3 regions of the Rhizobium sp. CECT 9324 genome follow, and region 2 is predicted to be linked to each of the others. Evidence: predicted binding sites of a transcription regulator. Region 2 holds the regulator's gene; each other region holds the start of a gene.
What was found. Region 2 encodes LexA, which represses DNA repair genes until DNA is damaged. Its sites were predicted from a motif close to TGTTCNNNNTGTGTTCNG; they were not measured.

Region 1 (10,570 bases), 1.5 Mb from region 2:
CTCGAGGTCAAGGTCGGTCGCCTTCATGTCGAGGGTAGCGCCCTCGGCCTTCAGGAGAACGTTCGACAGGATCGGGATCGTATTGCGACGCTCGACCACGCGATGCACATGGTTCAGCGATTTCAGGAGATTAGACCGTTCAAGTGTAATACGCATGGACGCTACCGCTTTCGACATGTCGTCATCCGGTTGCCCGGATCGAATTGAGGCCGGCCTGTCCCCGGGCCGGGCGATGTGGACGGGCAAAATGGCAGGAAAAGAAGCACAAAAGCAAGAGGCTTGGCAGTTTTCCACTTGGGCAACGGCAAACGAAATGCTGGAATGGTTTATTGCCGCCGCGCCCGCCACTGCCCTTGCTCGCAATGCGTGGCTGGAGGATAAAGGCGCAATGACAAGCCATGACAATTCCACCGCCCCGATTGCAGCTGCAAAGCGCTACCGCGTCAACGATACGCTGGTGAACGCGCGGCCGCTCGAGCCCGCACTTTACCTGGTCGCAACCCCGATCGGAAACCTGAGCGACATTACCCTGAGAGCGCTTGAAACGCTCGCCGGTGCCGACGTCCTGGCCTGCGAGGACACTCGCGTCACGCGGGTCCTGCTGGATCGCTACGGCATCGAAAATCGCCCTTATGCCTATCACGAATACAATGCCGATGAAGCGGGCGCCCGTCTTCTGGCAGCGCTTGAAGCCGGAAAATCCGTGGCACTGGTCTCGGATGCCGGCACGCCGCTGGTCTCAGACCCGGGCTACCGCCTTGGCCAGCTGGCCATCGATGCCGGTCACCGGGTCGTGCCGATTCCCGGCGCATCCGCGCCGCTGGCCGCATTGGTCGGGTCCGGTCTTCCCAACGATGCTTTCCTTTTTGCCGGTTTCCTCCCGACCAAGGACAAGGCGCGCCGCGATCGACTGAATGCGCTCTCCAAGATCCCGGCAACGCTGATCTTCTTTGAATCACCCCATCGCATCGCGGACACGCTGGCGGCGGCGGCCGAAGAGCTGGGTGAGGCGCGGCCGGCCTCGGTCTGCCGCGAACTGACCAAGACCTTCGAGGAATTCCGCCGCGCGCCTCTCGGCGAACTGGCAAAAGAGTTTGCCGAGCGCACTGTCAAGGGCGAAATCGTCCTGGTCATCGGTCCGCCAGCACCGGATGCGGCGCCCGATGCCGCCGACGTGGACAGCTTGCTCACGGAACTTTCGGCCACCATGCCGACCGCCAAGGCAGCCACCGAGGCCGCCAAGCTGACCGGCCTTCCGCGCAAGGAACTGTACCAGCGCTTGCTCGAGCTTCGGGGTGCTGCGTGAAATCCGGCCGCGGAGACGCCAGCCGGATCCGCGCCGAACGGCATGGCCGTTTCTCTGAATATCTCGCCGCCCTTTATCTGCTAACGCGCGGCTATCGTCTGATGGCGTTCCGTTACCGCACCAAGGTCGGTGAAATCGATATCGTCGCAAGGCGGGGCGACCTTGTTGCCTTTGTCGAGGTGAAGGCGCGCCGCGAGCTGATGGCCGGTGTAGACGCAGTCGGGTTCACAAGCCAAGGCCGAATTCGTGCGGCGGGCGATCAATGGCTGCGGCACCAGCCGGACGCGGCAAACCTGTCATATCGATATGATATCATCGTGGTCCAGCCATGGCGCTGGCCCCGTCATTTTCCGGATTCGTTTTAGCTTCGTTTTGCTTTCGACATGGGAAGAGCGAAACCCATTGATTGTGACAGCACTGTCACGAAAGCTTCAAGGGCGTGTCATGCAGCGCGCATAATGCAGGCCTCACCCCAATCAACCGGTGGAGAGGATTGACACATGATCAAGAAGATTTGCCTGGCCGCACTGGCCGTATCCATGTCCGCATCGACGACGCTTGCCGCTACCGATATTACCTGGTGGCACGGTATGGGCGGTCGCAACGGCGAAGTGATCAACGAACTCGCCCAGAAGTTCAACGCGGCCCAGGCCGAATGCGCCATCACCCCCGTATCGAAGGGCTCCTATGAGGAAGCCCTGGCATCCGGCATCGCCGCCTTCCGGTCTGGCGAACAGCCGAACATCCTGCAGGTCTTCGACGCAGGTGCGGCCACCATCATCAATGCCAAGGGCGCGACCATTCCGGCTGAAGACCTCCTCAAGGACAACGGCTTTGCCTTTGACCGCGAAGCCTTCATCGAGGGCGTACGTTACTTCTACGCTGACTCGGACGGCAAGTTCGTCGGCATGCCTTTCAACTCGTCGGCGCCGATCATGTACATCAACGACGAGGCCCTGAAGAAGGCCGGCGTCGAAGCCCCGAAGACCTGGGAAGAATTCGAAGCCATCGCTCCGAAGCTGAAAGAGGCCGGCTACCTGCCGCTCGTCCAGTCGCAGCTGACCTGGCAGTTCACCGAGAACTTCTTCTCGCGCAACAACATCCAGTTCGCCTCGAACAACAACGGCTATGACAGCGTCGTCGACACGACGATCAACGTCACCGACGAGCGCCATGTCATGATGTATGACAAGCTCAAGGCCTGGTACGATCAGGGCCTGTTCGGCTATTACGGCGCTGCCTGGAACGACAACCAGAAGGTCTTCGAAGAAGGCAAGGCCGCTCTCTGGATTGGTTCGTCCGGCTCCTTTGGCGGCCTGCAGAAGACGGCCACCATGCCCTTCTCGGCAACCTTCCTGCCTTACTGGAACTCGATCGAGGGTGCGGGTGTGCATTCCTTCATCGGCGGCGCTGCCCTCTTCGCGATGGCCGGCAAGTCGGCTGAAGAGAACAAGTGCACAGCGTCTTTCTTCAACTTCCTGACCTCGACCGATGTCCAGAAGTTCTACCACCAGGCCACCGGCTACGTCGCCATCACCAAGGCAGCCTACGAGCTTGCCAAGTCTGAAGGCTACTACAAGGAAAAGCCGGCTGCCGAAGTTGGTATCCAGCAGCTGTCGCTGCCGGGCGCCGAGTGGGACAAGGGCTATCGCCTCGGTTTCTACCCGCAGATCCGCTCGGTGATGGAGCGTGAATACAACCGCATCTTCGCTGGCGAAACCACGCCGAAGGACGCGATGGAAACCATCAAGAAGGAAGCCGACGAACTGCTCGCCCGCTTCGCCAAGACGGCTGGCTGATCATCACTGTCGCATGAATGAGCCCGGGGGCGATGAGCCCCCGGGACTTGCGTTGAAAGGGCTCCGATGAAGCGCGTCCAGTTTAACTCCCGCTATCTGCCGTATCTCCTGCTGCTGCCGCAGTTCGTGATCATTGCCATCTTCTTCTACTGGCCGTCGGCCCAGGCAATCACCTCGTCCTTTTATATCGAGGACCCCTTCGGTTTCGGCTCGAGCTTTGTCGGCCTATCGAACTATACTGATGCGCTGTCCTCGCCCGAATATCAGAAGATCGCCCGCTTCACGGTCGCCTACAGCCTGATCGTCACGTTTCTCGCCCTGTCCTTCGGCATGCTGCTGGCGCTGAAGGCCGATGCCGTGATCCGCGGCCAGTCGTCGTACAAGACGTTGCTGATTGCGGTCTATGCGATCGCTCCGCCGGTTGCCGGCCTGATCGGCATGATGATGTTCGACCAGCACATTGGCCCATTCGTGCGTTTGGTTGCCTTTTTCGGCTGGGACATGAAGGTCGGCATCAATTATTACGACACAGCGTTTGCCATGATCATGGTCGCCGTCTGGAACCAGATCCCCTATAATTTCATTTTTTTCCTCTCCGGCCTGCAGGGCATCCCGGCCTCGATCCGCGAGGCGGCTGCCATCGATTGCAAGTCCGGCACGCGCCGCTTCTGGACGGTCATCCTGCCGCTGCTGACGCCGACGGCCTTCTTCCTGCTGGTCATCAACATGACCTATTCGCTGTTCGACACCTTCGGCATCATCGATGTCATCGTGAAGGACAAACCGGCCAACAATCCGATCACGCTGGTCTACAAGGTCTATCTCGATGGCTTCCGCGGCAACGACCTTGGCTCGTCCTCGGCCCAGTCGGTCATCCTGATGATCATCGTCCTTGTCCTGACGCTGATCCAGTTCCGCTTCATCGAACGTCGCGTTCACTACGGTTGAGGATCACGTCATGTATCGCACCAGGTTCTTCGATCACCTCATTCTCATCTGCGGCGTGATCTTCATGCTCGGGCCGCTTGTTGTTGCCTTCACCACCTCGACCCATTCGGCCGCGGAAATCCATTCCAGCGGCCTGATGCTCAACATCGGCGATGATTTCACCACGACCTATGACAAGGTGCTCTTCAAGAGCGGCGGCTTCACCGGGCAGGTGACGGGCCTGACCATGGCGATGAACTCGCTGATCCTGGGCTTGGGCTTTGCCATCGGCAAGATCGTGCTGTCGATGCTGGCCGCCTATGCCATTGTCTATTTCCGCTTCCGCTTTGCCACGTTTGCCTTCTGGCTGATCTTCACCACGCTGCTGCTGCCGCTCGAAGTCCGCATCATGCCGTCCTACAAGGTGATGAGCGATCTCGGCCTGCTCAACAGCTATCAGGGCCTGATCCTGCCGCTTCTGGCGTCGGCCACCGGCACCTTCTTCTTCCGCCAGTTCTTCAAGTCTGTGCCCGATGAACTGCTGGAGGCAGCCCGCATCGACGGTGCCGGACCGGTGAAATTTTTCATCGACGTTCTGGTGCCGCTGTCGCGCACCATGATCGCCGCCGTCTTCATCATCATGTTCGTCTATGGCTGGAACCAGTATCTCTGGCCGATGCTGATGACCACCGATGAGGGCTTCTACAACCTGATGCGCGGCATCAAGCAGATCCTGCAGGTCTGGGTCGGCTCGCAGATTCCCGATTACAACGAAGCCTTTGCCATGGCCGTGCTCGCCATGCTGCCTCCCGTGTTCGTGGTGGTGGTGTTCCAGAGCTGGTTCATCAAGGGCCTCACCGAAACAGACAAGTAAGAGAGGATTGCCCAATGGCTTCCATCGATATCAACCAGGTCTCGAAAATCTACGACGGCGGCGCCAAGGCTGTGAACGGCGTCGACATCCAGATCGAGGACGGCGAATTCATCGTGCTCGTCGGCCCCTCCGGCTGCGGCAAATCCACGCTGCTGCGCATGGTCGCCGGCCTTGAGGAGATCTCGGAAGGAACGGTTTCGATCGGCGACCGCGTCGTCAACCAGGTCGAGCCGGCTGACCGCGACATCGCCATGGTCTTCCAGAACTATGCGCTTTACCCGCATATGACCGTCTACGACAACCTCGCCTACGGCCTGAAGAACCGTGGCACGCCAAAGGCGGAGATCGCCGTCCGCGTGGCGGAAGCCGCCCGCATGCTGGAGATCGAACCCTATCTGACCCGCAAGCCGCGTGCGCTATCGGGTGGCCAGCGCCAGCGTGTCGCGATGGGCCGCGCCATCGTCCGCAAGCCGGCCGTCTTTCTCTTCGATGAGCCGCTCTCCAATCTCGATGCCAAACTGCGTGTCTCGATGCGCGGCGAAATCCGCAAGTTGCAGCGCCGGCTGAAGACCACGGCGATCTATGTCACGCATGACCAGCTCGAAGCGATGACCTTGGCCGACCGTCTCGTCGTGCTGAATGGCGGTATGATCGAGCAGATCGGCACGCCACTGGAGGTCTACAACCGCCCGGCCTCGACCTTTGTCGCCAGTTTCATCGGCTCACCTGCGATGAACCTCGTCGACGGCATGATCGAAGGCGGACGCCTGCGTATCGGCGACGTGGAGCTGCCGACCGAGCCCCAGGGGATCGCCGATGGTCCTGTGCGGATCGGCATGCGCGCGGAAGACCTGACCGAAGCAGGGGAAGGTGACACCACGCTGACGCTCGTCGTCGACTATGTCGAGGAACTGGGCGCGCAGCGGCTTGTGCATGGTCTGGTCGGTGGACAGCCGGTGACCGCAGTCGTTGCCTCGCACGCGCTGATGAGCGACCGCCTGCCTTTGAAGATCGCACCGTCCAAGCTGCATTTCTTCTCGGCTGAAAACGGCAAGCGCCTGGCGGCGGCACCAGCGATTGCCGAACAACATGCGGATCGTTCTGTCGCGGAACCGGCCCTGGCTTGACCTGAAATTCGCCGGGTCGTTAAAAGTCTAGCGATCCGGCGAACCCAATCTTAGAGACGCCTGCATTAAGCTCCCATCGAATTTGTTGGGGGATTACAATGCCTTTAAAGCTCATGGTCGCCGGAATGGCCGCCGTTATGCTCGCCGCACCGCGCCGTCAGTCCGACGAGGTGCCGCCGGTCGTGGCCGCAAGTGGCGACCAGGTCGAACTGAACCTATCGCCGATCAATCCGGACTGGATCATCGATGGGGCTCCGGTCGCCCGTGTCGGCCAGCATTCGACCAGTGCCGACGAGGCAAGTTCGACGGCTGTCTGGGACTGCACCGCCGGCGAATTCCGCTGGTTTTTCAGCTGGGACGAGACGGTGGTGATCCAGGAAGGCGAGGTGCATGTCACCGGCGCGGACGGATCGAGCCGCACCCTGAGGGCCGGCGATATCGCCTATTTCCGCGGCGGCACCTGGGCAACCTGGCGCATTGACAGCTATGTGCGCAAGATCGCCTTCCTCCGCAAGCCTTTCCCCGAGCCACTGGCAATCCTGTACCGGATGCGCAATGCGCTGCGATCCGGCAAATACTGGGCTCTGTAAGCTGATCCGACGTTGAGCAGAATTCAAGCGCTGCGCCGTTGCCATCGTGCCCGGCGCAGCCTAAATCTGCCATGCTTTTCAACGGGGATGCAGTCATGGCAAAAATCACCAATGTCGCGGTCCAGATGGACCATGTTTCCGGGATCGGTATCGCGGGCGACTCGACCTTTGCCATGAGCCTCGAGGCGCAGGCCCGTGGCTACAAGCTCTTTCACTACACGCCAGATCGCCTCAGCATGCGCGACGGCAAGATCTTCGCCACCGTCGAGCCGATGGAACTGCGCGACGTCAAGGGTGATCACTACACCCTCGGCGCACCGGAGCGCGTGGATCTCTCGAGCATGGACGTGGTGCTGCTGCGCCAGGATCCGCCCTTCGACATGGCCTATATCACCGCGACGCACCTGCTTGAGCGCATCCATCCGAAGACGCTTGTTGTCAACGACCCGGCCTGGGTGCGCAATTCGCCGGAAAAGATCTTCGTCACCGAATTCGCCGACCTGATGCCGCCGACCCTGATCACCCGTGATCCGGAAGAGATTGCCCGCTTCCGTGCCGAAATGGGCGATATCATTCTGAAGCCGCTCTATGGCAATGGTGGTGCCGGCGTCTTCCACTCGACCCGCGACGACCGCAATTTCTCCTCGCTGATGGAAATGTTCGGCCAGATGTTCCGCGAGCCCTTTATCGCCCAGGGCTACCTGCCGGCCGTGCGCAAGGGTGACAAGCGCATTATCCTCGTCGATGGCGAGCCTGTGGGTGCGATCAATCGCGTTCCGGCCGAACACGATGCCCGTTCCAACATGCATGCCGGCGGCAAGCCCGAGCCGACGGAACTGACCGCCCGCGAACGGGAAATCTGCGCACGCATCGGTCCCGCCCTGCGCGAACGTGGTTTCCTTCTGGTCGGGATCGATGTGATCGGCGACTACATGACCGAAATCAACGTCACGTCGCCGACCGGTATTCGCGAGGTCAAGCGTTTCGGCGGTGCCGATATCGCGGCGCTGCTGTGGGATGCGATCGAGAAGAAGCGCGCCTAAGCCTCTGGAATCGCGCCAGTAGTTCACAATTCGTTCTCGTCACTCAACCGGCTGCAACCGGGCGTCTACCTATGCGCGTCTATGTTCTGCAAATGTTCTTGTGTTTTGCCACCCCTTATGCGAGATTGTTCCCGTCGGTACACGCAATATGAAGTTGTGTTTGTATTGGCCGGGATAAATCGGAACGGCGAGGGCGGGCAATGGTGGCGCGTGTCAGTACGGTTGCATTTCATGGCATAGAAGGCGTACCCGTCGATGTTCAGGTGATGGTGGCGCCTGGAAAGATGGGCATGCAGATTGTCGGTCTGCCAGACAAGGCCGTTGCCGAAAGCAGGGAGCGGGTTCAGGCGGCACTGCATGCCTCCGGTCTCGCGCTGCCGCCGAAGAAGGTGACGGTCAATCTGGCGCCCGCCGATCTGCCCAAGGAGGGCTCGCATTTCGACCTGCCCATTGCGCTTGGCCTGATGGCGGCGCTGGGGGCGATCCCGGGCGATGCCCTTTCGGGTTATCTCGTCATCGGCGAACTCAACCTCGACGGCACGATTGCTCCGATTGCCGGCGCCCTGCCGGCGGCAATCAGCGCCAACGCGCTGGGAAAAGGGCTGATCTGCCCGTCCGAAAGCGGCGGAGAGGCAGCCTGGGCCGGAAGCGAGATCGACATTCTCGCGCCGCGCAGCCTGATCGCGCTTGCCAATCATTTTCGCGGCAACCAGATCCTCACGCGGCCGGAACCAGCGATCCGCAGCCTGCCGGCCAATCTGCCGGATCTCGCCGATATCAAGGGGCAGGAAAGCGCCAAGCGTGCGCTCGAGGTCGCCGCCGCCGGCGGGCACAATCTTCTAATGGTCGGTCCGCCCGGTTCCGGAAAATCCATGCTGGCAGCACGTCTACCCTCGATCCTGCCGCCGTTGTCGGCTGCCGAATTGCTGGAAGTGTCGATGATCCATTCGATCGCCGGCCAGCTTTCCGGCGGCAAGCTTTCGGACCGCCGGCCTTTCCGCACACCGCATCATTCCGCCACCATGGCGGCCCTGGTCGGCGGCGGGATGCGCGCGCGGCCGGGCGAGGCCTCTCTCGCCCATCATGGCGTACTTTTTCTGGACGAACTGCCGGAATTTACCCCGCCGGTCCTCGATGCCCTGCGCCAGCCGCTGGAGACCGGCGAGTGCATCATCGCCCGTGCCAATCACCGGGTGACCTATCCGTCGGATTTCCAGCTGGTCGCGGCGATGAACCCATGCCGCTGCGGCATGGCCGGCGAACCCGGTCACACTTGCGCCCGGGGGCCGCGCTGCCAGAGTGATTATCAGGGCCGCATCTCCGGTCCCTTGATGGACCGCATCGATATTCGCATCGACGTACCGGCCGTGGCTGCCACCGACCTCATTCGCCCGCGTCCGGCCGAAAGCAGTGCCGATGTGGCCAAACGTGTGGCCGCTGCAAGAGATCGCCAGCGGCAACGTTTCGGGGATCTTGGCCTGCCGACCAGCACAAACGCCCGTTGTTCGACAGCCTTGATCGAAACGCTGGCCGAACCGGATCCGGCCGCCCTGCAATTGCTACGGGATGCGGCCGACAAGTTCCGCTTTTCGGCCCGCGGCTATCACCGGGTCTTGAAAGTGGCGCGTACGCTGGCCGACCTCGATGGCGCAACCATGCTCGGCCGCATCCATCTCGCCGAGGCGATTTCCTACCGCATCGCGTCGGAGAGACTGGCGTCGTCGGCGGCAGCCTAGAAGGGTGTCGGTGGCGGCGGTGGGGCGGATTGTCCCGGCGCCTGATTGGGGCGCCGAGATATCAGGTCGCCATCACTCGCCGAGGCCGGCAAACAGTGCGGTGGAGAGATAACGTTCTGCGAAAGACGGGATGATCACCACGATCGTCTTTCCGGCATTTTCCGCACGGCTGCCGACCTTGATCGCAGCGGCCAATGCGGCGCCGGATGAAATGCCGACCGGAACGCCCTCGAGGCGGGCGACAAGACGGGCAGTCTCGAAGGACTCGTCATTGGTGATGGTGACGATCTCGTCATAGATCGTGGTGTCGAGGATGGCGGGTGCGAAGCCGGCGCCGATGCCCTGGATCTTGTGCGGGCCGGGCGCGCCGCCGGAGAGCACGGGGCTGTCGGCCGGTTCGACCGCGATGACCTTCACGCCTGGCTTCCTTGCCTTCAGCACCTGGCCGGTGCCGGTGATCGTGCCACCGGTGCCGATGCCGGATACCAGGATGTCGATGGCGCCATCGGTGTCGTTCCAGATTTCCTCGGCGGTGGTCTTGCGGTGGATCTCCGGATTGGCCGGGTTTTCAAACTGTTGCGGAATGATCGAATCGGGCGTGGCCTCGGCCAGTTCCTGCGCCTTGGCGATGGCGCCCTTCATGCCCTTCGGCCCTTCGGTCAGGACCAGTTCGGCACCAAGCAGTGCCAGCATCTTGCGGCGTTCGATCGACATGGTCTCGGGCATGGTGAGGATCAGCCGATAACCCTTGGCGGCGGCGGCAAAGGCCAGCGCAATGCCGGTATTGCCAGACGTCGGCTCGATCAGGGTCGTCTTGCCGGGCGTGATCTTGCCTTGGGCTTCAAGGCTCTCGATCATCGCGACGCCGATACGGTCCTTGACCGAGGCGATCGGGTTGAAAAACTCAAGCTTGGCTAGAAGGTTGGCCTTGACGCCCTTCTCCCGGGCGAGCTTGTCGAGGCGGACGATCGGCGTGTCGCCGATCGTGTCGGTGATCGAATTGTAGATACGGCCGCGGCCGGGCTTCTTGGCATTCGTCATGTGTCGCTCCCTGCAGAAAATGCTTGTTGGAGAGAACGATAGGCCGAAACACGCAGAACTGCCAGAACCTCCGGTCTAAGTCTCGATCGATGTTGGAAAAAATGACCTGCCGCGGTTGCTGTTGCGC
Region 2 (10,570 bases):
CGCAAGCGCCGCCCCTGTTCCTTTAGAAAACGGTAAACCAAACGGCAGCGGTTGGGAATAGTCCGAACGATCTAAAGGGCCCGCCACTAGACATCATGAGCGACAACAATATTGCAGCACTTTGCAAACGAAGTGCATTTCCCATCGCGGCGGCAAGCACAAATCTAGATCATCTACACAATACGAGGGAGCATGTGCCGATATTCTACCCCTTTTGATACCTTTATGCGGCCGAATTCCGGGGCGGCGCGGCGCCCTCTGTCGCGGCTCTTTTCTGCAAAGGAAAGACTTTCTTAACGGGTGCGCCTCGCAAAAATCAACTTTGAGAAGAACAGGCGTCCAAAGCTGTTTCAATCCGAACCACTCTCGAGGTTGCATCGGATTGAACGCGTCACGTTCCAGCAACTATCCTGTACCTCGGCAGTCTAGACCTTCGCTCCCTCTTGCTGCACTGCACATTACTAGCTCCATCTATCAGCTTATCTTCTGTCGCCAACAGGCAGAGACTTGGGTTGAGGCAGCGATCTGGTTGTTCGCGTTGGGCACGTGTCTCTCGGACACAGCCCGAACAGGATCAATACCTCTTAACCGCATTCAGGAGGAATACTTTTCAGGCAATGACAATCGCCAGACTGGCGATCGTAAAAGTGGCCTCGTGAGGCAAATTGTCTTTCAACCGCAGAGCGATCCGGAATTCGCATGTGAAGACCGTATAGAAGATGAATAACGGTCAAACAGTCGCGGAATCCGATGACGGAGGATACGACTATGGGTAAGCCGAAGAATAACTATTACGATCATGACGACAACAGTCAGGATCAGGAACAATCCGAAGCGCAGGCACAGGCCCAGGCGCAGCTTGAAGCCCAGGCACAGTTGCAGGGCCAAGGTCAGGGTCAGGGTCAGGGGCAAGGTCAGTACCAGTCCAGCGAGTCCGAAAACCTCAATGGCAACGGCAACCTGAATGGCAACGGTAACCTGAACGGTAACGGCAACCTGAATGCCAACCTCAACTTCAATGAGAACGTGAGCACCACGACGGTCACCGTCGGTGTCACGGTTGATCCGGGGCTCGAGGGCTATCTCCCCACGGACGATGATTTCGCCGATATCGATGTGTCCAAGGGCTCATCGGTCGAAGGCCTGTTCAATGTCCAGTTCAAGGATATCATGAATGATGCCCTTGATGGCGCTGGCAATGACAGCGGCAACGTCTTCAACCAGATCGCCAATCTCCAGGACAACGACAAACTGGAGAGTGCCGAAGTCAAGAATGATGCGACCTTCACGGTAGACGCCAAAGCCAATGGCGGATTTGCCAAGGCTGAAGAAGGCATCAATGGCGGCGGCGAAGGCGGCAACGGCGGCGGCAATGCCGACGCTGACGGTGGCGATGGCGGCAATGGCGGCCTTGCTTTCGGCGGCGGCGCCCTCGGCGGCACCGGATTTGGCGGCCTGGCGGCCAGCAATGCTGAAGGCGGCGAAGGCGACGGCGGTGATGCCGACGGCGGCGAAGGCGACTCCGGCAGCGCAGACTCAGGTGCGGCACTCGGCGGCATCGGTATTGGCGGTCAGGGCGGCAACGGCGCGGCAGGCGTCGGTGTCGGTCTCGGCCTCGGACTTGGTCTCGGCGCCGGCCTGGCTCTGGCAGGCGAAGGCGCTGGCGGCAGCAACAGCACCGGTAACGGTGGCGAAGGCGGCTCTGGCGGTGATTCCGAAGGCGGCGACGCCGACGACGCTGGCGACAGCGAAGCCACAGGCGGCGAAGGCGGTAACGGTCTCGGCCTGTCGCTAGGCCTGATCAATCCAATCCTCATCGACAATGAAGGTGGCAATGCTGGCGGCGGCGGTACTGGCGGCAGCAATACCGGGGGCAACGCGAACGACGGTGGTGTCGGCGGTGCCGGTGGCGGCAGCGGTGCAGCAACCAATTCCGGCAATGGCGGCGATGGCGGCGATGCCGGCGGACTGGGCCTCGGCCTTGGTGCCGGTACCGGTGCAGGCCTCGGTGTTGGCGGTGACGGCGGTGCCGGTGCAGCTGGTACCGGCGGCGGCGGGACCTCTGGCAGTGCGACCAGCGGTGAAGCTTGGGGCGGGGATGCCTGGGCTGAAGGTGGTGATGGTGGCGGGGCGCTCAGCGGTGCCTGGACAGCCGGTACCGGGGGCGGTGCTGTTGGCGGTTGGGCTCTCGGCGGTGACGGCGCTCTTGGCGGCGCGGGTGGCACTGCGACCACTGGTTATGGCGGCGCAGGCGACGGCGGCTCTTGGGGATCGGGCAATTCCGATGACGGTTATGTCACCGGCACCAGCTCGGCAAGTGCTGACGCTGGCATCGACACCAGTGCCTTCAACCAGGAAATCGTGATGGGTGCCAACCTGCAGCAGAATGCAATCGACATGACAGTCGTCGGTGGCAGCCTGACCAGCACGGTTGTTGGCGAGGACGGCGACGACGGGGTGTAAGGGCTGGGATCGCATTTAGCCAAATATAGCAAACATCACGGGGCTGCGCAGGCTTCCTGCGCAGCTCGTTTGTGCCTCATGACGCTCGGTCTTGGCGGCACTTCAGGAACAAGGAGTTACGGCCTTGACGATGGCGGACAAATTCACCGAAGAAATCAGTCACTTTATCGGCTTCTTCCACATTACCCTGGAGAATGCGCGGGCTCGGGAAGCTTATAACGAATTTTCCTTCACCAAGGTCGACGTGGATGTGGAAAAGCTACCGGTGCATACAAGCGATTTCGCGGCCCCCTTCGAGCTGCTCGGCTTCGAGCCGGGTTTCGGCTATCGTTCTCCGGCTCCAGACCATTGGTATGTACTGACCAAGCCTGTTGAGCCGCAGTTCATCTCCGTTGCTCGGACGGTTGGCCATCACAGCGATGATCGTGTGCTTCCGGACACGCCGAACTACGGCTTCAATACCGCGCAAAGCAGCACCGTACATTTCGTTGCGCCGGAGATCCAGGCGCCGGGTTCGGTCGTCAATCACTTTAATCAAGCCATCTCACTGTCCGACGACGACTATTTCAGCGTCGGCGGTCATGGGCTCACCTTCAGTCCGGAGCCGATCGATGACGGCGCGGTGCTCAAGGGCTTCGAAGAGGCCGCAGCACTTTCACCTCTTGGCGATCTGGCTCGTCCCGGATCGAGCGATGAGATGGTCGGCGTCATCAAGACGATCATCGAGCAGTTGGAGGAAGCGCCCGGCGGCGAAGATGCTGTTCAGGTTCATATCAGCGCATCCAGCATCGACGGAATCTATGTGAATGGTGAACTCGTTGAGGAGGCACCTGCCCTGGAGGATCATCACGCCTTCGCCAAAGACGGGGGCGAGGCAGATGACGCGGACGACAGCGAGGTCGAAGAGAGCGGCGCAGGCGAAAACTCCAACACCTGGACCATGGATGACGGTACCGTCGCCATTGAGGTCTCCGTGGAGGTTCATACTGGCGGCAACACGCTCATCAACAACGTTGTGCTGCAGAACTTCTGGACGGGCGCGACTGTCACCATCGTCGCCGGAGACCACATTGAAGCCAATGCCATCATTCAAATCAATGCGTTGTGGAATACAGACGCGATCACGTCTGCGGTCAGCGACTGGACCCATGATGCGGCGGCGAACGAGATGTTCAACATCGCAACATTCGATCATCTCGACACGTCTGCCGGCGCAACCTCAGATGCGGCAGCCAACGATGGCTATCCGGCGTTCTGGGCGGTCACAGAGATCCATGGCGACCTGATGATCGTCAACTGGCTCGAACAGATCATTTTCATGAGCGACGACGATGTCGGCATCCTCTCCTCGTCTGGCGTGACCACGAGCGTGGTCGCCGGCGACAATTACGGCGTCAACCACGCATCAGTGTTCGAGCTGGGTTTTTCCTACGACCTGATCATTATCGGCGGCTCGATCTTCGACGCGAACATCATTCACCAGATGAATGTGCTGTTCGACAACGACTTTGTCGGCGCGACGGCGGATTTTCAGACTTCGGGAGAAAGCTCTGTTTCATCCTCGGAAAACCTGCTCTGGAATCAGGCCCGAATCGCCACCATCGGCGATTCGGATCGCTTCGACTCTCTGTCGCAGGACCAACTCACCACACTGGCTTCGTTTGCAAACGGGCAAGGCAGCATCGCGCCGGAATTGCTGTCCGACGAGGCTTTTGCAGGCCTGCAAGGCTTGCGGGTTCTCTATGTCAGCGGCGACCTGATCAACCTGCAATACATCCGCCAGACGAACATCCTTGGCGACAGCGATCAGATCGCGCTGGCGATGGATGCGATTGCGCCCAATCTCGATGCCGGCTGGACAATCGAGACCGGCTCAAACGCGCTGTTGAACAATGCCACGATCATCGATCTCGATTCCGTGGGAAAGACATATGTGGGGGGACAGCAATATTCGCAGGAAACGCTGTTTCAAGCCGAGCTTATTTCCGGGCAACCGGACTTTGGCAATCCGGATCCCGATGCGCTGGTCAACGAGGCCGTGCTTTTTCTCGACGATTCCATGCTCGATCCGGACGATCACTCGACGGCATCGGATCACTCGTGCCTGCCGTCCGACTATGACGGGCATTCAGGCGACGGGGTTAACAGCATGATTGGCCATTAAAGGGGATATGTATGTCGGAAACCCGCAAGCGCCTTGAGACACCGATCGAGCCCGCAGAGAGAAAGGCAGAGCCGAGAACGCCACGGTTGGAAGTATCGAACGATTCGGACGGCACGTATGCCCGACTTGAACGGGCCGTCGAAGACTATCTGAAAGCCGAGGTCAGCAACTCCAGGCCGCAATCGGCTACGTCAGCCCAGCCCGTGCGTCCGCCGCAAAACCTGCGGGTCGCCTACAGCCAGCCCGACACCCCTGAGACACCTGCTCCGGAACCTTCGGGCGAAACCCGACAAGAACCACCGCTGGAACCCGACGCACCACCGAGCCGGCCGCATGAGTCCCGAGCCCCGGACGGCATGAAGGTGATCGACGGGGATTGCGGTCCGGTGAAGGCCGAAGTGGTGACGACCGACAAGCCGGTAGCAACCCGAGGCGGCAGGGGATCGGGAGGCGATGGCACGTTTCACAAAAGACTGGGCCAGGTCGACTTCAACGCAAGCCTGAAGGCCGGCGTGCACGCGGTCAAGCGCAACCTGTTCATTGTGATGATCTTCACAATTGCCAGCAATCTGCTGGTGCTCGCCATACCGATCTATCTGTTCCAGATCTCGGACCGTGTTTTGACCAGCAGATCGACAGACACTCTGATCATGCTGACGATCGTCATCATCGGCGCCATCATTCTGCAATCCGCCTTTGACGCCTTGCGCCGATTCATCCTGATGCGCACCGCTGTGGAGGTCGCGGCGCAACTTGGAGCGCCGATCCTGAGTGCCGCGGCCCGCGCGTCCCTGCAGGGCAACGGTCGAGAATACCAGACACTCGGTGACCTCCAGCAAGTCCGCACATTCCTCGTCTCGCGGACATTGCTTGCCTTTCTCGATGCGCCGATCGCGCCGGTATTCCTGATCGCGGTTTTTCTCATCCATCCGCATCTCGGCTTTATCGTTGTGGTTACCGCCATCCTTCTCCTGATCTTCACCCAGATAAACCAGCGGGTAACGGCCACACCCTTTGCCGACGCGAACGCGGCGCAGGTCAAAGCCAACCTGCATCTGGATTCAATGACCCGCAACTCCCAGATCATCAATGCTTTGGCCATGATACCGGAGGCGGTGCAGATCTGGGGCAAGGACACGGCAGCTTCGCTGAAGGCACAGGTGATCGCGCAAGACAGGAATATCGCCATTGCCGCAATCTCGAAAGGTGTGCGCCTTCTGACGCAAGTGACCATGCTCGGTTGGGGGGCATATCTTGCGATCAAGGGCGAACTCACCGGTGGCATGGTCATTGCGTCCTCCATCATTGCCGGACGTGCGCTGGCGCCAATCGAGGGCGCGATCGAAGGATGGAACCAGTTTAGCCAGTCGCGCGCCGCCTATGGACGGATCACTGCGCTGCTCAAAGCCTCTCCGCTCAATTTCGAGCGGCTCAACCTGCCGAAACCTGAGGGACGGCTTGACGTCGAGCGGCTGCTTTATGTGCCGCAAGGCACAAAGAGGGTCGTGTTGAACGGCATTTCCTTCGCGCTTCAACCCGGCGATTCTCTGGCGGTCATCGGAAATTCCGGCGCCGGAAAGACGACCCTGGGCAAAATGCTGGTCGGGTCCATCCTGCCGACCTCCGGAAATGTCCGATTGGACCTGATGGATTTGCGCAACTGGGATCAGCGGCAATTCGGCGAAAACATCGGCTACCTTCCACAGGACGTCCAGCTGTTTCCCGGAACGATCAAGGCGAATATTGCCCGCATGCGAAGCGACGCGGATGATGAGCAGATCTACCGCGCCGCAATGCTGGCCGATGTGCACGAGATGATTGCAAGCCTTCCACACGGCTACGAAACCATGGTCGCCGCCGATGGATCGCCGCTGTCCGGCGGACAGAAGCAACGGATCGCGCTGGCGCGTGCCTTCTTCGGCGACCCCCATCTTGTGGTGCTCGACGAGCCCAATTCTAACCTCGACAGTGCCGGTGACGTGGCGCTGATGCGGGCGCTGCAACATGCGAAAGAGCAGAAGATCACCATGATCACCATAACCCAGCGCCCTGCCCTGCTCAGCAACGTCGATAAGATCCTTTTGCTGGTCAATGGCACCGTCGCCCTGTTCGGCATGCGCATGGATGTGCTGAAGGCGTTGCAAGCGCGCGGCATCGATATCGAAGGCGGCTCATTCGGTCATCAGTTGCAATAGGAGCGACGCATATGGCAGACATCGCCAAAGTCCATGATATCGAGTGGTACTCCGAGGTGCCGCGGTCGATCGGCAAGCAAACGGTCGTCGGCCTCGCGCTCATGGCCATCGCATTCGGCGGCTTCGGAACCTGGGCATCAACCGCTCCGCTGGCGGCAGCGGTGATTGCTCAAGGCAGCTTCGTCGCCACCGGCCAGAACAAGATCCTCCAGCATCTCGAAGGCGGGATCATCGAGCAGATCCTCGTCAGCGAAGGCGACCAGGTCGTCGAGGGACAAGCGCTCGTGCAGCTCGATGAGACCGCGGCTCAAGCAAAAATGCGTGAGCTTTTCCTGCGCCGCATGCGACTGGATGTAACGGCCGCCCGCTTGACGGCGCAGTTCGAGACGGTTGAAAAGCTCGACCTTACGTCGCTGCTGAAGGAGCACCGCGGCGATCCCGACGTCTGGGCGATCCTGGTCAGCCAGCAACTCAATTTCAGAGCACAGCGACAAAAGCTCTCAAGCGAGATCGCGCTGCTGCAACAGAACATCAGGGCCCTCGAATTTCGCGAAATCGGCTACACGAGACAACGCGACTCATCCATCCGCCAGCTCGATTTGCTCAAGGATGAATACGCCGCAAAACAAATCCTGCTGGAAAAGGGTGTCGCGCGTGCAAACGAGGTCAAGGCCATTCTCCGCGCGATCGCCGAGGCGGAAGGCCAGATCGGGCGGCTTGAGGCGGAAATCGCCGAGACCCAGGCACAGCGGACCAAGGGGGAGCAGGAAGTACTGCGCGCAGAAAGCGCCTATCGCGAAGACGCACTCGAACGGCTGCAGGCCATCCAGGGCGAGCGCGACATGGTGCGAGAGCAGTTGCGGGAAGCCGCAAACATTCTGGAACGGGCAACGATCAATGCACCAGTCTCAGGGACTGTCGTGCGAATCCACTATCATACCAATGGCGGCGTGATTGAGAGCGGCAAGGCAATTCTCGAAATCCTGCCCGCAGGTGTGCCCCTGATCATCGAAGCGCAGATACCCAGAAACGATATCGACAGCGTGAAGCTTGGCCAACCCGCCACCATCCGCCTGGTGGGGCTGAACCAGCGGACGACGCCGGTTCTCGAAGGAGACGTCTTTTACCTGTCGGCGGATGCGCTCCAGCAATCGGGAAACACGTCTACCGCGCCCCATGATGTCTATCTCGCCAGGATCAATATACCGCCGACGGAGATTGCACGTGTCCAGGGCTTCACGCCGACACCCGGCATGCCGGCAGAGGTGATGATCCAGACCAACAAACGGACATTTTTCAACTATCTCGCCAAGCCGATTACCGACAGCATGTCACGGGCATTTTCCGAACAATGATCCCATGCCAGAATAGCGAGCATTGCGCGTAACTCGGTCGCTTCCGCAAAGGCTGAACCGAGTTCGCTGTGTCGTCGCCATGGCTTCACCATGCAAGGCAATGCATCAGGATTGCGTGAAAATCGCTGCATGAATATTTCGAAACATCCGCCTTGACGCACACCCTTATTGGCGCCCATTTTTTTGTGATCCGTCAGCCAAACGCATGCAATGTTCACGGAAATTTATCCACTTGCGGAACACATATGGAACATATAGTGTCTGTTCTGTATTTGTTTCACCAATTGGGGCATCGCATATGCTGACGCGCAAGCAACAGGAACTGCTTCTTTTCATCCACGAACGGATGAAGGAATCCGGCGTGCCTCCCTCTTTCGACGAAATGAAGGACGCGCTCGACCTCGCCTCGAAATCAGGCATTCATCGCTTGATCACTGCGCTCGAGGAACGCGGTTTCATTCGCCGCCTGCCCAATCGCGCCCGCGCGCTCGAGGTCATCAAGCTGCCGGAGGCCTATACGCCGAGCCTGCAGCCGCGCCGGGGCTTTGCACCGAGCGTGATCGAAGGCAGCCTTGGCAAGGCGCCACCCGCTCCCTCTGCGCCGAGCCGCTCAGCCAGTGATAGCAATTCTTCGTCTGTCAGTGTGCCCGTCATGGGCCGGATCGCCGCCGGCGTGCCGATTTCGGCCATCCAGAACAACACGCATGACATCACCGTGCCCGCCGAAATGATCGGTTCGGGCGAACATTACGCGCTTGAGGTCAAGGGCGATTCGATGATCGATGCCGGCATTCTCGACGGCGACACCGTGATCATTCGCAATGCGTCCAACGCCAATCCCGGTGACATCGTTGTCGCGCTCGTCGACGATGAAGAGGCAACACTGAAGCGCTTTCGCCGGCGCGGCGCATCCATTGCGCTCGAGGCCGCCAACCCCGCCTATGAGACCCGCATCTTCGGACCGGATCGGGTGAAGATCCAGGGCAAGCTCGTCGGGCTGATCCGCCGCTATCACTAAACCGGCCCGCCCTGTTACGCTGGCCCGTCGGTCGGCGGCAAACGACTTACTTCTCCTGTGATAGGAGAGTTGCCTTTGGCTTGCTCGTGCGATGTGTGGCTCTCTGCCTGTGAGCCGCTTCGCCAGTCGTAGAGGCGGTGACGGGTCCAGGCGCGTGCAGGGCCGTCAAATGACGGGACGATCGTCATTGTCCTGCTGGAGCGATCCCGAAGAAAGACTTCCAGGCTGCCGGTGGCACGCAAGGTTTCGGCTGAAATCAGGCGAGCACCGGAGCGACAGTGTGCAAATCCCGGGCGTTGAGCGACGATGACAATGTCGGCGAGATCACAGGCAATGCCGGTTACCTCGTGGCGTTCGAGCGTTATGATGCGCCAGCCGTGGTGCATCGCGGCGCAAGCGTCCTGGATGCAGATAAAATTCTTCTCATCGGCAACCTTCAGGAGATCTTCGAGTTTTTGGCGGGCTGTTGATATTTCGGTCCCCGACAAAGGGGTGCGCTTTGGCCGGTCTGGCGACAGAAGCGCGGCGGTGCCGGACATTTCTTCCGGCGGGATCGTCCCGGCAATGCGTAGCGCGGGCTGCCATTGGTCGAAAATGAAGCTCGGCGGACGTTGGCGGTTGGTGGCAAGCTGATCATCGTCGATGGGCGTGTGGGAGGCGGGCCAGAAACCGACGAGACGTCCATCTTCGCTGATCGCCAGATCAGCCCTTGGTGTTCTTGGCGAAAGGCATGCCGTGAGCAGCGCGGAGGCAACCAGAAACGTGCCGATATGGCGCAGACGCGTGCGCAGCAGCGTGAGCAACAAAAAACCCGCAACCGTTGTCGGCAGGAGCCATGCCGGCTGGCGGGAGAACGTGTAGCCGTCTCCCCAGCCGGCGATTTCGTGCGCGACGATCAGCACCCATTCCAGGCCATAGCCCATGACGATGAGAAATGGAGCATCGAGCCCAAGCGGCATCAGGATCATCGCAATGAAGCCTGCCGGCATGACGACAAGCGAAATCAATGGCATGGCAATGAGATTCGCCTCCAGACTGTGGGTCGCGAGGCGGTGAAAGTGGCTAATGGCAAAGATCGCCGTGGCCAGTCCGCCGATGATCGACGTGGCCAGAGTTCCGCCGAAGAAGCGAGCGAAGGCGGCAAGCAACAAAACCTTGCGCCCGCGAAAACGCGGCAGAAAGTCTCTGGGCCTTTTGCGCCAACCGGCGTAGCCGGCGATCAAAGCGGCGGTCGCGGCAAAAGACATCTGGAAACTGGGGCCCATCACGGCGGAAGGCTGGACCAACAGGATGATGGTCGCAGCCAGTGCAAGGTTGCGCAGACTGATGGCGGGCCTGTCGACAAGGACCGCAACCAGCATGATCGAGGTCATCA
Region 3 (10,570 bases), 320 kb from region 2:
GTTCTGAAGACCGCGGTCGATTTCGTCGTCGAGCAGCGCGGCCACAAGGTCGATCTGGCGGCGATCCCGCTCGACGACCAGCCGACCTACGAAATGCTGTCGCGTGGCGAAACCGTCGGCGTGTTCCAGGTGGAAAGTGCCGGCATGCGCAAGGCGCTGATCGGCATGCGGCCCGACTGTATCGAGGATATCATTGCGCTGGTCGCGCTTTATCGCCCAGGCCCGATGGAAAATATCCCGACCTACAACGCCCGCAAGCACGGTGAAGAGGAAATCGAATCGGTCCATCCGTCGATCGATTATCTGCTGAAGGAAACCCAGGGCGTTATCGTCTACCAGGAACAGGTCATGCAGATCGCCCAGGTCCTGTCAGGCTATTCGCTCGGCGAGGCCGATCTTCTGCGCCGCGCCATGGGCAAGAAGATCAAGGCGGAGATGGACCAGCAGAGCGCCCGTTTTGTCGACGGCGCGGTGAAGAACGGCGTCTCCAAGCCGCAGGCAAGCAACATCTTCGAACTGCTGGCCAAGTTCGCCAATTACGGCTTCAACAAGTCGCACGCCGCAGCCTACGCGATCGTTTCCTACCAGACCGCCTTCATGAAGGCGCATTACCCGGTTGAGTTCCTGGCCGCGTCGATGACGCTCGATATGTCCAACACCGAAAAGCTGGTGGATTTCCGCCAGGATGCCGGGCGCCTCGGCATCGAGGTCGTGCCGCCGTCGGTGCAGACCTCGTTCCGCCATTTCCAGACCGGTCCGAACAGGATCTTCTACGCGCTGGCCGCGATCAAGGGCGTCGGCGAAGCGGCCGTCGATCATATCGTAGAGGTGAGGGGCGACACGCCTTTTGCCGATATCGAGGATTTCTGCCTGCGCATCGATCCCAAGCAGGTCAATCGCCGCGTCTTCGAAAGCCTGATTTCCGCCGGCGCTTTCGATTGTTTCGGCCATGACCGGGCCGAAATGAGCGGCAGTCTCGACCGGATCATGGGTTATGCCCAGCGCGCCCAGGAAAATGCCGTCAGCGGCCAGTCCGACATGTTCGGCTCAGGCGGTGCGAGCGGCCCGGAACGCATCGCCTTTGCGCCCTATACGCCGTATCTGTCGTCGGAAAAGCTGATGCGCGAGTTCCAGGTGCTCGGCTTCTATCTCTCGGCCCACCCGCTTGATGCCTACCGTTCGCTGCTCGACAAGCTGCGGGTGCAGAATTTTGCCGATTTCTCCGTCGCGGTAAAACAGGGCGCAACGGCCGGCCGGCTTGCCGGCACCGTGATCTCCAAGCAGGAGCGCAAGACCCGCACCGGCAACAAGATGGGCATCGTCACCTTCTCCGATGCGTCGGGCCAATACGAAGCCGTGCTGTTCTCGGAAGGCCTCAATCAATATCGCGACCTGCTGGAATCCGGCAAATCCTTGGTCATCCTGGTGGCAGCCGAGGAGCGCCCGGAAGGCATCGGTCTGCGCATCCAGACGGCGCAGTCGCTGGAGGAACAATCGATCCGCATGCAGAAGGCGATGCGCGTCTACGTTCGTGATTCCGGGCCTTTGCGCGCGGTCGCTGCCCATCTGAACGCCCGCGGTGATGGCCTTGTCTCTTTCATTGTCATCAAGGATGACGGCATGCGCGAGATCGAGGTCGAACTGACGGAAAAGTTCCGAATCTCGCCGGAGATCGCCGCCGCGATGCGCTCGACACCGGGCGTGCTGGACGTGGAATTGGTGAGCTGACGCTCAGCCTCTGGGCACCGGCCGTGTCACGGTAATGAAATCGGTTCCGTCCCCTGTTTCCATGCCGAGACCCATGTCCGAAATGGTGATCGACGTGCCCTCGCTGAGCATGGTCTCGATCTTGGCGCGGATGTCGCCGGGCATATTGATCCGGGCGAGTGCAGCTTCGACGCTGAAGACAGACTGATCGTCGGCCGGTGTCGTAATGCCCAACCGCTTCATCGCCTGGGCGGGTAGATGGTTTTCCAGCGTGACCGAGCGCCATTCGGCCTTGCCCTTGAAGCGGTCGACTGAGGTCGCCTCGATGAAATGCGTGCCGAGCGCAAGCTCCGGATTGGCGATCGAAATTGGCGCTTCGAACAGCGGCTTGAATTGTTGGCGGATCATGATCTGGCCGGCCGGCGGCGTGCCTTTTCCGGCGGACGTGTAGAGCGCTTCGAGGAAGACCGGCGACAGGATGGCACCATCCTTCTCGATCGACTTCCATCGTTTGTAGCCCTTGACCGCCGCCATGGTCTTTGAGCCCATCAGTCCGTCTGGAATGCCGATATCGAAGCCGAGATCGGCAAGCAGGCGTTGCACGTCGAACACTTGTTCGCGCTGGCTGCGCCGGGTGATCAGGATCCTGAGGGCCGGCTCGTCTTCCTCAAGGATCAGCGAGGCGGATGCACCCGCTTTAGGAGGCAGCTGGTTCATCGCCACTTCGACCGGCTTCAGCGATGCGTCGATCGTCGTGGGCCGCAGTTGAACATCCGACAGCAACTGGCCGTCGGCAACCGGTATGCGCGGCACGAACAGCGTCGAATGTGACAGCGGGCGCGGCGCCACCGGATCATCGGTGATGATCACATGCGCACCGCGTTCGGTCATGGAAAAAAGCGACTTGGCAAACCCGGCCGGCAGGCGCACGCAGCCATGCGAGGCGGGATAGTTCGGCACCTTGCCCTCGTGCAGGGCGATGCCGGACCAGGTCAGTCGCTGCATGAACGGCATCGGCGCGTTCGAATAGAGATTCGACTCGTGATATTTGCGCTTCTCGAGGATCGAAAACACGCCGGAAGGCGTTGTATGTCCGGCTTTTCCGGTCGAGACCTTGGAGGTGGCAACGATCTGGTCTCCGTCATAGACTGTGAGCATCTGGTCGGCCTTCGACACATAAATCTGCAGCGGGCCCGATCCATTCGCAAGGCTTGGCGAGACGAGCGCCGTGCTGGTGGCAAGGCAGAGAGCGAAGGTGAAGACAAAACGCTGGAACATGGACCGACCGTTGATACGCAATACTGGATGGCGCCGATCCTATGTCGTGAAGTTTAAGAAAAGTTTCGTCCGGACGTTTCCAAATGCGCAAACACGCGACTGTGACTTTGCTGCACGATTTGTCCACAGTGGGGGAGGGGTGTCAGACGGCGCGGGACATGCGAGGCCGAAGTTGCGGCGAGGCCAGCGCCAGAAGCAGTGCCGCCAGCGGTAGGGAAAAGCCGTAGCCCAGATGCTTGAAACCGACGGCACCGACGAGACCGCCGAGAAAGAAAGCCAGCACGATCGGGACCAGCACTCCGAGCTTTTTGCCGTCGGCGATCACAGGGGCATGGTGCGCAAGCCTCGCGACCTTTCGGTAGCCGAGTTTGCCAAGCTCGATGCCGATATCGGTCACCATGCCAGTGAGGTGTGTCGTGCGGATACGGGCGCCGGAGATCTTGGTGATGGTCGCGTTCTGCAGGCCCATGATGAAGCACAGCAACGGCGCAATGACCATCACCATGATCGGTGCATGTGGCAGGGTAGCCCCGATGGCACCAAAGGTGATCAGCAGGGCTGATTCGAGCGCCAGTGGATAAGCATATTGCTGGCGCCTCGCGTGGCGTCTGGCCCAGTTGATCAGGATCGCTGCGCAGGCGGCACCGGCGGTGAAGAAGATCAGCGCCGTCAGACCGACACCGACAAGTCCGACAAGGCCAAGCGCCAGATTGTCCGCGATCGATGAAACCACGCCGGTCATATGCGATGTATACTGGCCGATCGCCAGAAATCCGCCGGCATTGATCGCACCGGCAACGAAGGACAGCACCACGCCGAGCATGACGTCATTGGGCATATTGCGCCGATGCGACGCCGCCATGCGAAAGATCCGCAGCGATTTGCGCCGTGCAAGTGGTGCGCGCTTGGGTCTGACAATCTGGCTTTGCGAAGCACTCTGCAATGGACTTGTCCTAGGATCGTTTGGACGGGAAGGTATAGCCGGTCTGCACAGTACCCTTGCCGAACTTGTCCCGCAATTTGTCCATCGCCGCCTCGGCTGCTGCCCGTCGTGACGCCTGCGCATCGACCAGGTCGGGCGGATCGGCGACCGAGGGGTCCTGGAGATCGCTGACCCCGATGCCGATCAGGCGAAAGCGCGTCCCGTCGGTTTCCTTTTCCAGCAGGGACAGGCCGGTGCGGAAGATCCGGTCGGCGAGCTGCGTCGGATCATCCAGCTTTCTGTTTCGCGTTCGCGTCTTGAAATCCGATGTCTTCAATTTCAGGACGACGGTCTGTCCGGCGATGCCGTGACGCTTCAAGCGCCACGCCACCTTTTCCGACAGTTCCCGCAGGTGTTTGATCAGGTCGTCCGCCCGGCTGATATCCTCGAAAAACGTCGTTTCCGCCGATACGCTCTTGGCCGCCTCGTTGGCATGCACGTCGCGATCATCGATCCCGCGCGACAGCCGCGACAGCCGCTGACCCATGACGCCGTAGCGCCGCATCAGGTCGGTTTCGTCCATGGTCTGCAACTGGCCGATGCTACGGATGCCGTCCTGCGCCAGCGTGGTGGCAAAGGCCTTGCCGACGCCCCAGATCATCGTCACGGGCTTGTCGGACAAAAACCGCACGGCTTCCTCCTCGCCGATCACCGAAAAGCCGCGCGGTTTCTGCAGGTCGGAAGCCACCTTGGCCAGAAACTTGCAGTAAGATAGCCCGACAGAAATGGTGATGCCGATTTCCTGCTCGACCCGTCGGGCAAAGCGGGCCAGCACCATGGCCGGCGGCTCGTGATGCAGGAGTTGCGTGCCCTTCAGCTCCAGAAATGCCTCGTCGATCGAGATCGGCTGAACCAGCGGCGTCAGTTCCTCCATCAGCGCCCGCACTTCGCGGCCGACCCGAACATATTTCTCCATGTCCGGACGGATCACGACGGCCTGCGGGCAGGCTTCCAGCGCCTTGAACATCGGCATGGCCGAGCGCACGCCGTGAATGCGTGCGACATAGCAGGCCGTCGAGACCACGCCGCGCTTTCCGCCACCGATGATCACCGGTTTGTCGACCAACTCCGGATTGTCGCGTTTCTCGATCGAGGCATAGAACGCATCGCAGTCGACATGGGCCAGCGTCAGCTGATGCAGTTCCGGATGATAGACAAGCCTCGGGCTTCCGCAGGCGTGACATCGCTTGCGGCCGTCCGGCTGCCCCTTGAGGCAGTCACGGCAAAAGCCCGGAAACTGTGGTTCGGTGTGGGTCATGACAGGAACAAATATTGAACATGGCCACAGTAGCGCATGTTTCTCATCACACAAGTCATGTCGGGAAACGATCTCCCGTCAGCCACCATTTTCCTTTGGTTGCCACGAGACGAGGCTCAGATGCCGAAATGGAGGGCGATCATGTCCTTCGCGTCGATCCAGCCAGCCGCCCGGCGCACATGCTCTGGCGGTGGTGGCGCGAATTTGTGGATCTCGACCGGTGGCGGCATGTAAACGAGCAGGCAATTGGGCACATGATCGCCGACCGACCGCAGGTTATGCGCCATGTCGTCGATGAAGGCGACGGGCAGGGAACGGTCCGCATGCAGTGCCGCCACCAGCGGACCCTTGGCTTCATCGGCAGCAATCAGCGGAAAGCTGAGGGTGAGTTGGTCGAGCAGCCGGCGGCGTGCATCCGCGTGCCGCGGCGGCATGGCTGTCAGAAAGACCAGATCCGCGTTGCCGGCCAGGGCATGCAGGGTATCGATCGCTTCGGCAAAGGGTGTCTGCCAGCGTTCCTGGGCAATGAAGAAATCATCGATGAGCGCCTGGACGGCGGTCGTATCCAGAATGCTCTCATCGAGCAGGGAGACGATGTTTCCGGCAAGTTTGAAGGAGCGCGGCAGGAGGCGATGACCGCGGCTTCCAAGGAAGGCTTCGAATGGCGTCGCAAATTGCAGCACGACATCATCGACATCACAGACGATCAGTGGTCTATCGGTGAGATGGATCTCCGAGATCTTGGCAAGCATCAGTATTGCCCGGAATCGAGGGACGGCTGGGAATAGTGCTGTGCAGCCTCAATGACGGTCTCCGGCTTCGTCTCTGTTGCCGCGCAGAAGGCCATCAGCGTCGGTTCATGTGCCATCAGGAAATCCAGCATCCCGGCGAGAAAGCCGGGATCATTGATGGCCTGGCGCATCTGGTCCGGCCGCACGCCGGAAAGCGCCAGAAAACGCGACAGCATCTCGGGCTCGCTGGCGAGCCAGCCCAGAACAGCCACGGCCGTTGCTTCGGCATCCTGGTTTATATGCCTGTTTTTCATGAAGTCTTTTCCTGTCTGCCTGTCGAATTACCGATTTCGAAACCAAATAGCACTACCATGCGTGATGACGGAAGATGCAACCCGCCGCCGGATCTCGCGTTGAAGATCTGAAGGGTGCGGGATAAGGGACCGGGTGAATGCCGAAAAAGGTAATGATTGTCGAAGACAACGAGCTGAACATGAAGCTCTTCCGCGATCTTATCGAAGCCTCCGGCTATGAGACCGTGCAGACGCGTAACGGCATGGAAGCCATGGATCTGGCCCGTCGGCATAAGCCGGATCTGATTCTCATGGACATCCAGTTGCCGGAAGTCTCCGGCCTTGAAGTGACGAAGTGGCTGAAGGAAGATCCGGACCTGCATGTGATCCCGGTCATTGCTGTCACCGCCTTTGCCATGAAAGGTGACGAGGAGCGTATCCGCCAGGGTGGTTGCGAGGCCTATGTGTCAAAGCCTATCTCGGTGCCGAAATTCATCGAGACCATCAAGACCTATCTTGGGGACGCGTAAGGAAACCAGCCATGACCGCGCGTATCCTTGTTGTCGACGATATCCCTGCCAATGTGAAGCTGCTCGAGGCTCGGCTGATGGCTGAGTATTTCGAAGTGCTGACCGCGGACAATGGTCGTGACGCGCTCAATATCTGCGACAGCACGCAGGTGGACGTTATCCTGCTCGATATCATGATGCCGGAAATGGATGGGTTCGAGGTCTGCGAACGATTGAAGTCCAATCCGCGCACCGCCCATATCCCTGTCGTCATGGTGACGGCACTCGATCAGCCTTCCGACCGGGTCCGCGGCTTGAAAGCGGGTGCCGACGATTTCTTGACCAAGCCGGTCAACGACCTGCAACTGATCTCACGGGTGAAAAGTCTCGTCCGCCTGAAGACACTCGCCGACGAATTGCGGATCCGTTCCGACGAGACCCGCCACGCCGGCATCGAGGACGCACTGCGTCTGCATGACGGGCGTCTGGACGAACCTGCGCAGATCTTGCTGGTCGACAGCCGCGGCGCCTCTCAGGAGCGCATCATCAAATCCCTGAAGCCGATCGCGATGGTCAGCGCCATGTCGGATCCTCAGGCTGCCGTGTTTGAGGCGTCCGAAAACGTCTTTGACCTTGTCATCGTCAACTGCAATCTCGATGACTACGATCCGTTGCGGCTTTGCTCGCAACTGCGGTCGCTGGAGCGCACGCGTTTCATTCCGATCCTGCTGATCACCGAGCAGGGGGACGAGCAGATGATCATCCGGGCGCTCGATCTGGGCGTGAATGACTATATCGTCAGGCCGCTTGATCCGAATGAACTGGTTGCCCGCACGCTGACCCAGGTACGCCGCAAGCGCATCAATGATCAGCTACGCAACAGCGTGCGCCAGACTGTGGAGCTGGCCGTCACGGACGGGCTCACGGGCCTTCACAATCGACGGTATCTCGACAACCACCTGCGGACGCTGTTTGCCCGCGCCATGGCGCGTGGAAGGCCGCTGACGCTTTGCATCACGGATATCGACCGCTTCAAACAGGTCAATGATGTTCACGGCCACGATGCGGGCGATGAAGTCCTGAAGGAATTTGCCGGACGTATCCGAGGCACTGTGCGGGGCGCCGATCTCGCCTGCCGCTACGGAGGCGAGGAATTTGTCGTTGTCATGCCGGACACATCGGCCGAAGTCGCAACCGTGGTCGCCGAGCGCTTGCGCGGCATGATCGAAGCGCGGCCCTTCCAGCTTCGATCCGGCGAGAAGTCCCTGATGCTGACCGCGTCGATGGGTATCGCAACGATGGGGCCAGGCATCGTCACGCCTGAACAGCTCTTGAAACAGGCAGACCGGGCGCTTTACGAGGCAAAGAACTCGGGCCGCAATCGGGTAGTCGCCGCCGCTGCTTGAGCAGATCGCGGAGGGCGGAAAATCCATTACTAAAATCAGGGTGTTGCGTTGGCCCTGCGGGTCGTCGATTATGTGCTTGTTCACAGCTTTGTGGTCTGCCGTTCAACTGAGCAGACATTTCGAATGCTGATGGGATTTTGAGCAGTTACAAAGCCTACTTTCTGAAGGCCGACAACTATTAATTTGCCCATAGTGTCCTCAAGGACACACTCCCGCGCGCCTTGTTCCGCGTTCCAGCTCAAACATATTATAAAAATTGGTGTGTATACGGCCGCTCCGCGTCGGGAGTATGTTGTTAATCGCGTTTCTGCGGGATTTAACTTCACCTATACTCAGGGAAACCTTGGTCAATGCCAAGTAAAAATTTTACTTTAATTGTCTTTCGCCCAGTCTATGCGCAATCCTTGATAGTTAATTTAACCATAATTGAATCGCTGACTGTCCCGCGGTTAATAAAGTGTTGATTTTTTTCTCTAGTTGAGTGATTTTGACTGTGTGGAACAAAACCTCTCGAAGAGGTTCTTGATACCCCATGATGCTCAGGTCCGCCGCATCTCCTGGGTCGTGGGGTCGGTCGGTTGGTATGCAACGTCCAAAACGGTTCCTCGTGCCGTGTTTGTGTGCCGACCGACCCCCTTATCTAAAAACACCGGTCTCCGTGAGGAGGCCGGTGTTTTTATTTTCAGCACATGATCAATCGGCGGTCGCCAGTCAGCCCCAAAAGAAAAAGGCGCGTCACTCGCGTGACACGCCTTTTTGAAAGGAAAAGATCAAGGCTTACTTGATCTTGGTTTCCTTGAACTCGACGTGCTTGCGCGCGATCGGGTCATACTTCGTCTTGTTCATCTTATCCGTCATCGTACGGCTGTTCTTCGTGGTAACGTAGAAGAAACCCGTGTCGGCCGTCGACAGAAGCTTGATCTTGATGGTTGTAGCCTTGGCCATGGTCGTCCTGCCTCTAATAAACTAAGCCGTGGACGACTGAACGAGGCCCCCGGCAAATCTGGCGCGAAACTACAAATCGCGCCCGAAAAGTCAAGTCTATTTCGGGCTAAAAAGCCAACGCCCCAGGGAAACAACGACATAGAGGGCAAAGAAACCCGCTATTGCCCAGGCAAAACCGTCATTGCCGGAGATATCGATCGCCGCACCGATTGCCTGTGGACCGGCGACGGTCCCCACCGCGTAGCAGAAAACGAAGGCGGCATTGGCCGCCGCAAGGTCTGCGCCGGTGAGTCGTGAACCGAGATGACTGAGACCGATTGTGTAGAGCCCCGACACGCTGCCGCCCCAGAAAAGGAGGACTACGGCCATCAACTGCCAGTTTGATGACAACCAGGGGAGGGCGAGCGACCCGGCAAGGCCGATCATGGCCAGCGCCGACAGCAACAGCCGGCGATCCTTCATCCGGTCTGACAGAAGGCCGAGCGGGATCTGGAACACCATGTTGCCGATACCCATGACGGTCAGCAATAGCGCGGCCTGGGTCTCTGTGAAGCCGGTGCGCGTGGCGTAGATCGGAAACAAGGATAGCCCGCCTGCTTCGACAGCGCCAAAGACGAAGACCGCCACCGTCGCGCTCGGCACCAGGAAGATATAGCGCAGGAAATGGCGCTCGGGTTTTTCGTCCAGGATGGGGCTTTCGTTACGGGCGATGTAGATCGGGATTGCCGCCGCCAGGATGGCTATCGCGCCGATGAGGAAGGGCAGCAGACCATCGCTGCCGATCACAGAGAAGAGCAGGGGGCCTGATGCAAAGCCAACGGCGAGAACTGTTGCATAGATGCCGAGAACCAGCCCACGGCGCCTCTGCGGGGCGGCGGCGTTGATCCAGAATTCCGACAGGATGAACAGTGTCGTCGTCGTACCATGGAAGACCAGCCGCAGAGGGAACCACATCCAGAACTGTTCGGCATAATAGAAGCCGACGGCGCTGATGGCGGCCAGCACGACGGCCCAGAGCATGGTCCGCGCGACGCCGAACGCATGTGCCATCTTGGTCGAGATCGGCGCAGCGATCATCGCCGCAATGCCGGCCATGGCCGAGTTGAACCCGATCATCGTTGAGGAGATGCCACGTTTTTCCAGGATGATGCTGAGCAGTGGCAGACCCAGTCCAATGGCGATGCCGACGGCCGAAATTGCGGAGATTGCAGCAAACAGCGACGGCCAGTGAATATCGTCGCGATGGCCGTTTAGCCCGTTCGTCTGCTCAGACATGCAGCGCCCTCAGGCAAAAACAGCAGACTGCGCGGCAGGAATACGAAGGAATGTCCGGGTTGGGCAACAGGGAATGGGGCATGTCGAATGGCATTGGTGCGTATCTATCTCCCAGGATGTCCATAAGGACTGCGACATGTTCAGACTGCAAATCGCGCGCAAGTCAAGTGGCCGAAACCCCGTCCG

Region 1: LQ231_RS04195 (YifB family Mg chelatase-like AAA ATPase) is a predicted target of LexA. The motif match lies at 7,749-7,766, and genes of this name have one in related genera.
Region 3: LQ231_RS10005 (DNA polymerase IV) is a predicted target of LexA. The motif match lies at 5,229-5,246, and genes of this name have one in related genera.

Annotation. Positions count from the first base shown of each region.
Region 1 is NZ_CAKKMZ010000001.1:875,003-885,572, forward strand. It holds gene dnaN (DNA polymerase III subunit beta) at 1-156, opposite strand, end outside; gene rsmI (16S rRNA (cytidine(1402)-2'-O)-methyltransferase) at 389-1,306, shown strand; gene LQ231_RS04160 (YraN family protein) at 1,303-1,671, shown strand; gene LQ231_RS04165 (extracellular solute-binding protein) at 1,807-3,105, shown strand; gene LQ231_RS04170 (ABC transporter permease subunit) at 3,172-4,053, shown strand; gene LQ231_RS04175 (ABC transporter permease subunit) at 4,064-4,906, shown strand; gene LQ231_RS04180 (sn-glycerol-3-phosphate import ATP-binding protein UgpC) at 4,921-6,033, shown strand; gene LQ231_RS04185 (cupin domain-containing protein) at 6,132-6,623, shown strand; gene gshB (glutathione synthase) at 6,719-7,666, shown strand; gene LQ231_RS04195 (YifB family Mg chelatase-like AAA ATPase) at 7,867-9,402, shown strand; gene cysK (cysteine synthase A) at 9,475-10,443, opposite strand.
Region 2 is NZ_CAKKMZ010000001.1:2,340,242-2,350,811, reverse strand. It holds gene LQ231_RS11650 (hypothetical protein) at 769-2,463, shown strand; gene LQ231_RS11645 (hypothetical protein) at 2,594-4,627, shown strand; gene LQ231_RS11640 (type I secretion system permease/ATPase) at 4,639-6,822, shown strand; gene LQ231_RS11635 (HlyD family type I secretion periplasmic adaptor subunit) at 6,834-8,177, shown strand; gene lexA (transcriptional repressor LexA) at 8,476-9,195, shown strand; gene LQ231_RS11625 (ComEC/Rec2 family competence protein) at 9,210-10,570, opposite strand, start outside.
Region 3 is NZ_CAKKMZ010000001.1:2,020,444-2,031,013, forward strand. It holds gene dnaE (DNA polymerase III subunit alpha) at 1-1,728, shown strand, start outside; gene LQ231_RS09995 (L,D-transpeptidase family protein) at 1,732-2,985, opposite strand; gene LQ231_RS10000 (YoaK family protein) at 3,128-3,847, opposite strand; gene LQ231_RS10005 (DNA polymerase IV) at 3,939-5,225, opposite strand; gene LQ231_RS10010 (hypothetical protein) at 5,342-5,977, opposite strand; gene LQ231_RS10015 (DUF3572 domain-containing protein) at 5,977-6,270, opposite strand; gene LQ231_RS10020 (response regulator) at 6,408-6,779, shown strand; gene LQ231_RS10025 (PleD family two-component system response regulator) at 6,791-8,164, shown strand; gene rpmG (50S ribosomal protein L33) at 8,942-9,109, opposite strand; gene LQ231_RS10035 (MFS transporter) at 9,206-10,384, opposite strand.